3 regions of the Clavibacter vidaverae genome follow, and region 1 is predicted to be linked to each of the others. Evidence: predicted binding sites of a transcription regulator. Region 1 holds the regulator's gene; each other region holds the start of a gene.
The links. The regulator HrcA, encoded in region 1, represses chaperone genes, less so after heat shock. The targets are predictions, from matches to a motif close to TTNGCACTCGNNNNNNNCGAGTGCNAA.

Region 1 (3,259 bases):
GGCCGACCTCGCCGGAGCCCGGCATCTGCAGGCGCAGGCCCGTGTCGACGCCGGCCGGGATGTCGACCGGCACCGTGCGGCGGGCGCGCACGCGGCCCTGGCCGGCGCACGTCGGGCAGGGGTGCGGGATGACCGTGCCGTAGCCGCGGCAGGTGCCGCAGGGGCTCGACGTCATGACGTTGCCGAGGAGCGAGCGCACCTGGCGCTGGATGCTGCCGGAGCCCCGGCAGATGTCGCACGTGACGGCGCTCGTGCCGGGCTGCGCGCAGGATCCCTGGCACGTGTCGCACACGACGGCCGTGTCGATCTCGAGGTCGCGGTGCACCCCGAAGATGACCTCCTCGAGCTCGACCTCCACGCGCAGCAGCGCGTCCTGGCCGCGCTCCTGGCGCGAGCGCGGGCCGCGTCCGCCGCCGCCCTGCTGGCCGCCGAAGAACGTCTCGAAGATGTCGCCGAACCCGCCGAAGCCCTGGCCGCCGCCTCCGCCGAACCCGGCCTGCGGGCCGAGGTCGTACTGCTGGCGCTGCTGCGGGTCGGACAGCACGTCGTACGCGTGCGTCACGAGCTTGAACCGCTCGGCCGCGTCGGGGGCGTCGTTGACGTCCGGGTGGAGCTGGCGCGCCTGCTTGCGGTACGCCTTCTTGATCTCCTCTGGCGTCGCCTCGCGGCTCACGCCGAGTACTTCGTAGTGGTCAGCCACGTCGGGCCCTTCGGTGGTGATGGTCGTGGGGAACAGGGGCGGTGCGCCGGCGTGCGGCCGTCACCGCTCCTCGAGCAGGCGCGAGAGGTAGCGCGCGACCGCGCGCACCGACGCCATGTTGGTGGAGTAGTCCATGCGGGTCGGCCCCAGCACGCCGAGGCGCGCGAGCACGCCGCCGGAGGAGCTGTAGCCGCTGGTGAGCACGCTCGTCTCGCCGAGGCCGAACGGGGCGTTCTCCCGGCCGATGCTCACCGAGACGCCGTGCTGGTCGGCCTCCATCTCGCCGAGCAGGCGCAGCAGCACCACCTGCTCCTCGATGGCCTCGAGGACGGGCGAGATGCTGCCGGGGAAGTCGCGCTCGGTGCGGGCGAGGTTGGCGGATCCGGCGAGCAGCAGCCGCTCCTGCCGGTTGGCGAGCACCTGCTCCACCAGCGTGCCTGCCAGGGCGGCGGCCGCGGCGCGCTGCGCGGGCTCGACCTCGTCGGCCAGCGTCTCGAGCCGGGTGGCGGCCTCCGCGAGGCCGAGGCCTCCGACCGCCTGGTTGATGCGCGTGCGCATGCCCGCGAGGAAGGCGTCGTCCGGGTCGCCCGCGAGCTCCACGACGCGCTGCTCGACGCGCCCCGTGTCGGTGATGAGCACGGTCAGCACGCGCGTCGTCGACAGGGCGACGAGCTCGACGTGCTTCACGTGGCTCGTCGCGAGGGACGGGTACTGCACGAGCGCGACCTGGTTGGTGAGCTGCGCCAGCAGGCGCACGGTCCGCGCGAGCACGTCATCCAGGTCGACGGACTCGCCGAGGAACACGTGGATGGCCTGGCGCTGCGCCGGGGTGAGCGGACGGACGTCGGCGAGCTGGTCGACGAAGAGGCGGTAGCCCTTGTCCGTCGGCACGCGGCCGGAGGAGGTGTGCGGCGCCGCGATGAGCTCCTCCTCCTCGAGGAGGGCCATGTCGTTGCGGATGGTGGCGGCCGAGACGCCGAAGGCGTGGCGCTCCACGATGGACTTCGAGCCCACGGGCTCCCGCGAGGACACGTAGTCCTGCACGATCACCCGGAGGACGTCGAGTCCGCGTTCCGAGACCATCGCGGCTCCCTCCTGGCACTCGTCGGTTCTGACTGCCAATCGTACCGCGCGTCACGGCGTGGTCGGCGTTGCCGCCCGCGCGTCGGCGGCGGTACCGTGGGTGAGCCCGGTGATGCCTGGCCCACCCTGATCCGAAGCGGTCCGCCGGTACGCCGGCCGTCGCCGCGCACCGAGAGGCCCCGCGATGTCCGCACCCGACTCCCACCCCTACGGCGCCCCCGCTCCGCTCACCCCGAGCGAGGACCGCCTCTGGGCGTCGCTCACGCACTTCCTCGCGATCCTCATCGTGCCGACGTTCATCGTCTGGCTGGTGTTCCGCGAGCGCGGCCGCTTCACGGACCAGGAGGGCAAGGAGGCGACCAACTGGACCATCAACGTGGCCGGCGCGCTCGTCATCCTCAACGTGCTGCAGGCGGTCTTCGTGGTCATCCCGATCCTCGGGATCCTCATCAGCCTGCTGCTCGGCCTAGCGATCTTCGCGGTCGTCGTGGTGAACATCGTCTTCGCGATCATCGGCGGCACGCGCGTCCAGGCCGGCCGGCCGTACCGCTACCCGCTCAACATCCGGTGGATCAAGTAGGCGGTCTCCGATGAGCGCCAGGATCCGGCACGTCGCGATCGACTGCCGCGACCCGTACGCGCTCTCGCTCTTCTGGGGCGGCGTGACCGGCTTCGCGGAGGACCCCGACGAGCCGAACCTCCCCGGCGAGGACGCCGCGTGGCTGGGCGACCCGGTCTCCGGGCTCGGCATCATCCTGCAGCGCGCGGACACGCCGAAGACGGCCAAGAACCGGGTCCACCTCGACCTCGCGCCCGACGACCGCACGCGCGACGAGGAGGTCGATCGCGTGCGGGCCCTCGGCGCGGTGCTCGTCGCCGACCGGCGCAACGCCGACGGGAGCGGATGGGTGGTGCTCGCCGATCCCGAGGGCAACGAGTTCTGCGTGGAGCGCAGCGACGCCGAGCGCGAGGCGGGCGACGAGGTGGGCGCGGTCGTCCTCTGACGGACGCGCGGCCGATCAGTCCTCGAGGAGGCGCCGCACCACGGCGTCCGCGAGCAGGCGCCCCTGCAGCGTGAGCACGAGCGTGCCGGCGAGGGCCCGGCGCGGATCCACCAGGCCGTCCGCGATGAGCCCCGCCACCTGGCGCCGGCCCTCCGGGGTGAGCGTCGGGATCGCGAGGCCGTCGCGGATGCGCGCGCCGAGCAGCACGCGCTCCACCTCGCGCGTCGCGTCGTCGAGCGTCTCGCGGCCTGCTCCGGGAGACGCCCCGGCGAGCACGCGATCGGCATAGGCCGCCGGGTGCTTGACGTTCCACCAGCGCACGCCGCCGACGTGGCTGTGCGCGCCGGGGCCCACGCCCCACCAGTCGTGCCCCTGCCAGTACGCGAGGTTGTGGCGGCTGCGGCGTCCGCCGCGCGCCCAGTTGCTCACCTCGTACCACTCGTAGCCGGCCTCGGCGAGCATCCGGTCGGCC
Region 2 (3,259 bases), on a different contig from region 1:
GGGCCCCGCCGAGGCCGTCGGGGACGGGGTCGGACACCCCGTGCGCGTGCGCGTGGCGCCCAGGGAGGCGCACCTAGTATGTGGGGGATGTCGGGGAAGGAGCACGCCGTGGACCAGCGCGAGACCCGCCCCGCGACCGCCCCTGCGGTCGAGCGACGGCCCGAGGCCCAGCTCGACGACCGCGCCCGCGCCGTGCTCGACTTCGAGCGCGACTGGACGCGTCACGCCGGCGCCAAGGAGGAGGCCATCCGACAGGCCTTCGGCCTCTCCGCCACCCGCTACTACCAGCTGCTCGGCGCCCTGCTCGAGACGCGCGAGGCCCTCGCCTACGATCCCCTGCTCGTGGGGCGCCTCCTGCGCCTCCGCGAGACGCGCGCCGCGGCCCGTGCCGCCCGCGCCCTGCCCGCCGGTCTCGCGCACCGTCCGACCGCGCGCTGACCCCGCGCCCCACCGAGGAGACACGAGACCCGCCATGCCCTCCCACGCTCCCGACCGCTTCGACGAGGTCCCCGGCGATCTGAGCCGCGTGGGCGCCCACCGCGCGCCGCGTCCCCGGCACCACCGCTTCCGCGCCTTCGCCTGGGCCGCCCTCGCCACGGGCCTCCTCGTGGGCCTCGGCGTCGTCGGCCTCTTCGTCATCGACGACCGCGTCTCGTTCACCGACATCATCCCGAGCGACTCCTCCTCCGCGGAACCCACCCCCACCGAGGAGCCCACCGCGGCGCCGACGACCGTCCCCGGCATGGTCGTGACCGTGCTCAACGGCACGCGGACCTCGGGCCTCTCCGCCCGGGCCTCCACGGTGCTCGAGAAGGCCGGGTGGAAGGTCGGGTCGCGCGTGAACGCCAGCACGTCGGACATCACCACCACGACCGTCTACTACTACGACGACGCGGACGAGGGCGCCGCGCGCGGGCTCGTCGCGGCGCTGGGCGTCGGCGACGTGCAGCAGTCGGACCAGTTCCGTCCCGCCGAGGGCACGGCGCCCGCGACGGCGGCCCGGCTCACCGCGGTGCTCGGCTCCGACTACGCGGCGCGCGGCTAGCCGGCGCGCCCGCGCGGCGGCCGTGGAGGAACCCGACCGCGGATCGCGCGCCCTGGATATCGTGCTGCCTGGTCGCACGCCCGTCGCGTACCAGGTGCTGCGCGCTGTGAGTTCCCGAGGGCGTGGCGCGGGGTCGATGCAGGGCTCCGCGGTCGACCCGGGGGTGGCGGCACCGCGCCCCCGACACCGCGCAGTCGCACATGGAGAAGCACATGGCCAACGGCACCGTGAAGTGGTTCAACGGGGAGAAGGGGTTCGGGTTCATCACCGTCGACCCCGTCGAGGGCGGAGCGGCCCAGCAGGACGTCTTCGTCCACTACTCGGCCATCGAGATGTCCGGGTACAAGGTCCTGGAGGAGGGGCAGCGCGTCGCCTTCGAGATCGGCCAGGGCTCCAAGGGCCTGCAGGCCGAGAACGTCACGCTGGCCTAGGAGGACATCGTCACGACGCCGTCGCCCACGCGGGCGGCGGCGTCGCGTCGTTCCCCCGGAGCGCTCCCGCCTGTGAGCGGCTCGCTTGCACTCCCGTAGGGCGAGTGCCAGAATCGTCCCTGGCACTCCCTCACGGGGAGTGCTAGACGACTGCCTTTTTCCTGACGTCCGGGAGGGACGAGAGATACACATGGCTAAGATCATCGCTTTTGACGAAGAAGCCCGCCGCGGCCTCGAGCGCGGCCTGAACATCCTGGCCGACGCGGTCCGCGTGACCCTCGGCCCGCGTGGCCGCAACGTCGTCCTGGAGAAGAAGTGGGGCGCCCCCACCATCACGAACGACGGTGTCTCCATCGCCAAGGAGATCGAGCTCGACGACCCGTTCGAGAAGATCGGCGCGGAGCTCGTCAAGGAGGTGGCCAAGAAGACCGACGACGTCGCCGGTGACGGCACGACCACCGCGACCGTCCTCGCGCAGGCGCTGGTCCGCGAGGGCCTCCGCAACGTCGCCGCGGGCGCCGACCCCATCAGCCTCAAGCGCGGCATCGAGAAGGCCGTCGCGGCCGTCACGGAGGAGCTCAAGTCCGCCGCGAAGGAGATCGAGACCAAGGAGGAGATCGCCGCCACCGCGTCCATCTCCGCCGGGGACGCCACCATCGGCGCCATCATCGCCGAGGCGATCGACAAGGTCGGCAAGGAGGGCGTCGTCACCGTCGAGGAGTCGAACACCTTCGGCACCGAGCTCGAGCTCACCGAGGGCATGCGCTTCGACAAGGGCTACCTGTCGCAGTACTTCGTCACCGACCCCGAGCGCCAGGAGGCCGTGTTCGAGGACGCGTACATCCTGATCGTCAACTCGAAGATCTCGAACATCAAGGACCTGCTGCCGATCGTCGACAAGGTCATCCAGTCGGGCAAGCAGCTCCTCATCATCGCGGAGGACGTCGACGGCGAGGCCCTGGCCACGCTCGTCGTGAACAAGATCCGCGGCATCTTCAAGTCGGTCGCCGTCAAGGCCCCCGGCTTCGGCGACCGTCGCAAGGCGCAGCTGCAGGACATCGCGATCCTCACCGGCGGCCAGGTCATCGCCGAGGAGGTCGGCCTCAAGCTCGAGAACGTCACCCTCGACCTGCTCGGCACGGCCCGCAAGGTCGTCATCACCAAGGACGAGACCACGATCGTCGAGGGCGGCGGCGACGCCACCGAGATCGCGGCCCGCGTGCAGCAGATCCGCAACGAGATCGGCAACACCGACAGCGACTACGACCGCGAGAAGCTCCAGGAGCGCCTCGCGAAGCTCGCGGGCGGCGTGGCGGTCATCAAGGCCGGCGCGGCGACCGAGGTCGAGCTCAAGGAGCGCAAGCACCGCATCGAGGACGCCGTCCGCAACGCGAAGGCCGCCGTCGAGGAGGGCATCGTCGCCGGTGGTGGCGTCGCCCTCATCCAGGCCGGCAAGCTCGCGTTCGAGAAGCTCCAGCTCGAGGGCGACGAGGCGACGGGCGCGAACATCGTCCGCGTCGCGGTCGACGCTCCGCTCAAGCAGATCGCCCTCAACGCGGGCCTCGAGCCCGGCGTCGTCGCCGAGCGCGTCCGCAACCTCCCCTCGGGTCACGGCCTCAACGCCGCCACGGGCGAGTACGTCGACATGCTCGCCGCGGGCATCAACGACCCGGTGAAGGTCACGCGCTCGGCCCTGCTGAACGCCGCGTCCATCGCCGGTCTGTTCCTCACGACCGAGGCGGTCGTCGCCGACAAGCCCGAGAAGAACCCGGCTCCGGCCGGC
Region 3 (3,259 bases), on a different contig from region 1:
TCGACCCCGCCGAGCGGATCCTCGTGCCGGTGCACCCGTGGCAGTGGGAGAACGTCGTCACCGTGACCTTCGCGGGCCTCGTCGCCCGCCGCGAGATCGTGCTGCTCGGCACGGGCGACGACGAGTACGGCGCGCAGCAGTCCATCCGCACGTGGGCCAACCGCACCACCCCGGAGCGCTGCTACGTGAAGACGTCGCTGTCGATCCTCAACATGGGATTCACGCGCGGCCTCTCGCCGGCGTACATGGCGGTGACCCCGGCGATCAACGACTGGGTGCACGCGCTCGTCACGGGCGACGCGGAGTTCGCCCGGCTCGGCTTCGGGATCCTCCGCGAGGTCGCGGCGGTCGGCGTGCGCGACGAGCGGGTCGAGTCGGCCCTGCCGCCCGGCCACTCGCACGGGAAGATGCTGTCCGCGCTCTGGCGGGAGTCGCCGTTCCCCGGCCTCGCGGAGGGCGAGCGGCTGATGAGCATGACGAGCCTCCTGCACGTCGACGCGCACGGGAGGACGGTGCTGGGGGAGCTCATCGACGCGTCCGGGATCGGGGCGGCCGCGTGGATCCGCCGCTGGCTCGACGCCTACCTCGTGCCGCTCGCGCACGCGCTGATCGCGCACGACCTCGCGTTCATGCCCCACGGCGAGAACGTGATCCTCGTGCTCCGCGACCACGTCGTCGTCCGCGTGCTCATGAAGGACATCGCGGAGGAGGTCGCCCTCTTCGACCTGGAGCGCGAGGTGCCGGTCGACGTGCGGCGGATCCAGCTGGACATCCCCGAGGGCGAGCGCACCCTCACGGTCTTCACCGACGTGATGGACGGCTTCCTGCGCTTCGCCGCCGCGCTCGTGGAGGACCGCGACGACCTCGGCCCCGACGGCCTCTGGCGCGTGGCGGCCGAGGCGCTCGCCGACCACGAGCGCGCGCACCCGGAGCTCGCGGAGCGCTTCTCCTGGTTCGACCTGTTCACGCCGTCGTTCGACCGCTCGTGCCTCAACCGGCTGCAGCTGCGCGACAACCGGCGGATGGTCGACCTGCAGGCGCCGGTCATGCAGGTCCACGGCTCGCTGCGGAACCCGCTCGCGATCCACCGGGGTCTCCTGCCGCGCATCGGCTGACGCTCCCGGCCCGCACATGCGAGGAGCCGCCGCCCGCGGATGCGGACGACGGCTCCTCGTGGTGGCGGCGCCCCGGGCGCCTGCGTGGATCAGCTCGCGGCGGGCGCGCCCTGCTCCACCGTCAGCGTGCGGCCCTCCTGGCCCTGCGGCTCGTCGGACGTGACCGCGATCTTGCGCGGCTTCGCCCGCTCGCTCACCGGGATGGTGACGCTCAGCACGCCGTTGGCGTAGTGCGCCGAGATGCGCTCCGTGTCGATGCCCTGGCCGAGCGTCAGCTGGCGGAGGAACGTGCCGGCGACGCGCTCCCGCGTCAGCCACCGCACGTTCTGGTCGCCGGCGAGCGTGCGCTCGGCGCGGATGGTCAGGAGCTGGCCGTCGACGTCGATGTCGACGGATCCCGGGTCGATGCCCGGGAGGTCGGCGGCCAGCACGTAGGTGTCGCCCTCGCGGTGCAGGTCGATGGGCATCGGGCGGTTCGCCTGGCGGGTCTCGGCCAGCGCGCCCATGGCGCGGTCCAGCTCGCGGAACGGATCGAAGGTCATGTTCATGCTCGACTCCTCTGATGATCTGCGGGGTTGAGCCCCCTCGGCTCAACTGCGATCAGGTTAGCACTCGACCCAGGCGAGTGCCAAGGCGTTCGCCGACAGCGAATGCAGCTCTGACCACCTCTTCAGGAGCGTCGGCGGAGGTCGCGCTCCATCTGGCCGATGAGCGTCCAGACCGCCCGCGACAGGTCAGGGTGCTCGAGCGCGATCCCGCGCAGCAGCCGGTACTCGAAGCGCGCGACGATGCCCGGCGCGGTCGACGGGTGGCGCACGCGGGCGAGCTCCTCGGCCATGCCGTCGGCCTCCAGCGCGTCCTGCCGGAGGGTCGCGACGACGTGCTCGTCGACGGTGGGCAGCTGCGGGATGACCTCCCACGGGTCGTCGCCGTTCCGGCAGCGGTGCTCGATCACGGCGTCCAGCTCGTCGCGGGCCTCCTGGCGCAGCACCTCGAGGCTGGCGGGGAAGCGGGCGTGCACGGGCGGATCCTCTCGGGCGGCGGGCCGCTCGGCGGCGGACCCCTTCACGCTACGTCATGCCCCCGGCGGCGCCCGACGGGGTGGCCGGATGCCGTCGGTAGCCTGGAGGACCGCGACCCAGGAGGATCCATGACCGACACCGCCCGCCCCGTCGCCCTCGTCACGGGAGCCACCCGCGGCATCGGCCGCGCCGTCGCCGAGGACCTCGCCCGCACGCACCGCGTGATCGTGCACGGCCGCGACCGCGACGCCGTCGACGCGCTCGCTGCCTCCCTCCCGGACGCCGTCGGCTGGGCCGCCGACCTCGCCGCGGGCGGGCTCGCCGACCTCGTGCCCGACCTCGACCGCCTCGACGTGCTCGTGCACTCCGCGGGCGTGATCGGCGGCGACGCCGTCGCGACCACGCCCGTCGAGGAGTGGCGCCGCGTCTTCGAGGTCAACGTCTTCGCGGTCGCCGAGGTCACGCGCGCGCTCCTTCCCGCGCTCCGGGCGGCGAAGGGGCAGGTGGTGCTCGTCAACTCCGGATCCGGCTTCACGGCCAACCCCACGGGCGGCGTCTACGCGGGATCCAAGTTCGCCCTCCGCGCCCTCGGCGACGCCCTGCGCGAGGAGGAGCGCCCGCACGGCGTGCGCGTCTCGAGCGTGCACCCGGGCCGCGTCGCCACCGACATGCAGCGCGAGCTGCGCGCCAAGGAGGGCGGCGAGTACGACGAGACGCGCTACCTGGAGCCGGCCTCGGTCGCGCGGGCCGTCCGTCTCGTCGTCGACCAGACCCGCGACGGCACGCTCGAGTCGGTGTCGCTCCGGCCGTTCGGGGGCTGATCCGGCGCACGGCTCGACGCGGCAGCCCCGTCGCCCGCGCGCTGCTGCCCTCCGATCCTTACGACTTCGAGATCGTATTTGCACAAGACGGTCTTCTCTCGATATGTTCTCCCTATGACTTCCCGCAGCGACCACACCGACGCGGACGGATCCGGCATCGACTGGGGATCCGGCGGCATCGAGACGCAGTTCGGCTGGTCCATCCAGGCCGTCTACCAGGGCTTCGTGCGCACCGCGCAGACCGCCGTGGCCGACGTGCCGGGCGGTCCGCGCGGCTACCAGGTGCTCGTCGCGATCACCA

Region 2: groL (chaperonin GroEL) is a predicted target of HrcA. The motif match lies at 1,596-1,622, and genes of this name have one in related genera.
Region 3: ACMT9T_RS13365 (Hsp20/alpha crystallin family protein) is a predicted target of HrcA. The motif match lies at 1,721-1,747, and genes of this name have one in related genera.

The regions. Positions count from the first base shown of each region.
Region 1 is NZ_JBLJAM010000001.1:479,453-482,711, forward strand. It holds gene dnaJ (molecular chaperone DnaJ) at 1-700, opposite strand, end outside; gene hrcA (heat-inducible transcriptional repressor HrcA) at 761-1,783, opposite strand; gene ACMT9T_RS02245 (DUF4870 domain-containing protein) at 1,968-2,363, shown strand; gene ACMT9T_RS02250 (VOC family protein) at 2,374-2,787, shown strand; gene hemW (radical SAM family heme chaperone HemW) at 2,803-3,259, opposite strand, start outside.
Region 2 is NZ_JBLJAM010000002.1:542,025-545,283, reverse strand. It holds gene ACMT9T_RS15295 (DUF3263 domain-containing protein) at 109-438, shown strand; gene ACMT9T_RS15290 (LytR C-terminal domain-containing protein) at 473-1,045, shown strand; gene ACMT9T_RS15285 (cold-shock protein) at 1,258-1,476, shown strand; gene groL (chaperonin GroEL) at 1,667-3,259, shown strand, end outside.
Region 3 is NZ_JBLJAM010000002.1:132,066-135,324, reverse strand. It holds gene ACMT9T_RS13370 (GNAT family N-acetyltransferase) at 1-1,115, shown strand, start outside; gene ACMT9T_RS13365 (Hsp20/alpha crystallin family protein) at 1,205-1,663, opposite strand; gene ACMT9T_RS13360 (hypothetical protein) at 1,786-2,136, opposite strand; gene ACMT9T_RS13355 (SDR family oxidoreductase) at 2,266-2,958, shown strand; gene ACMT9T_RS13350 (MarR family winged helix-turn-helix transcriptional regulator) at 3,073-3,259, shown strand, end outside.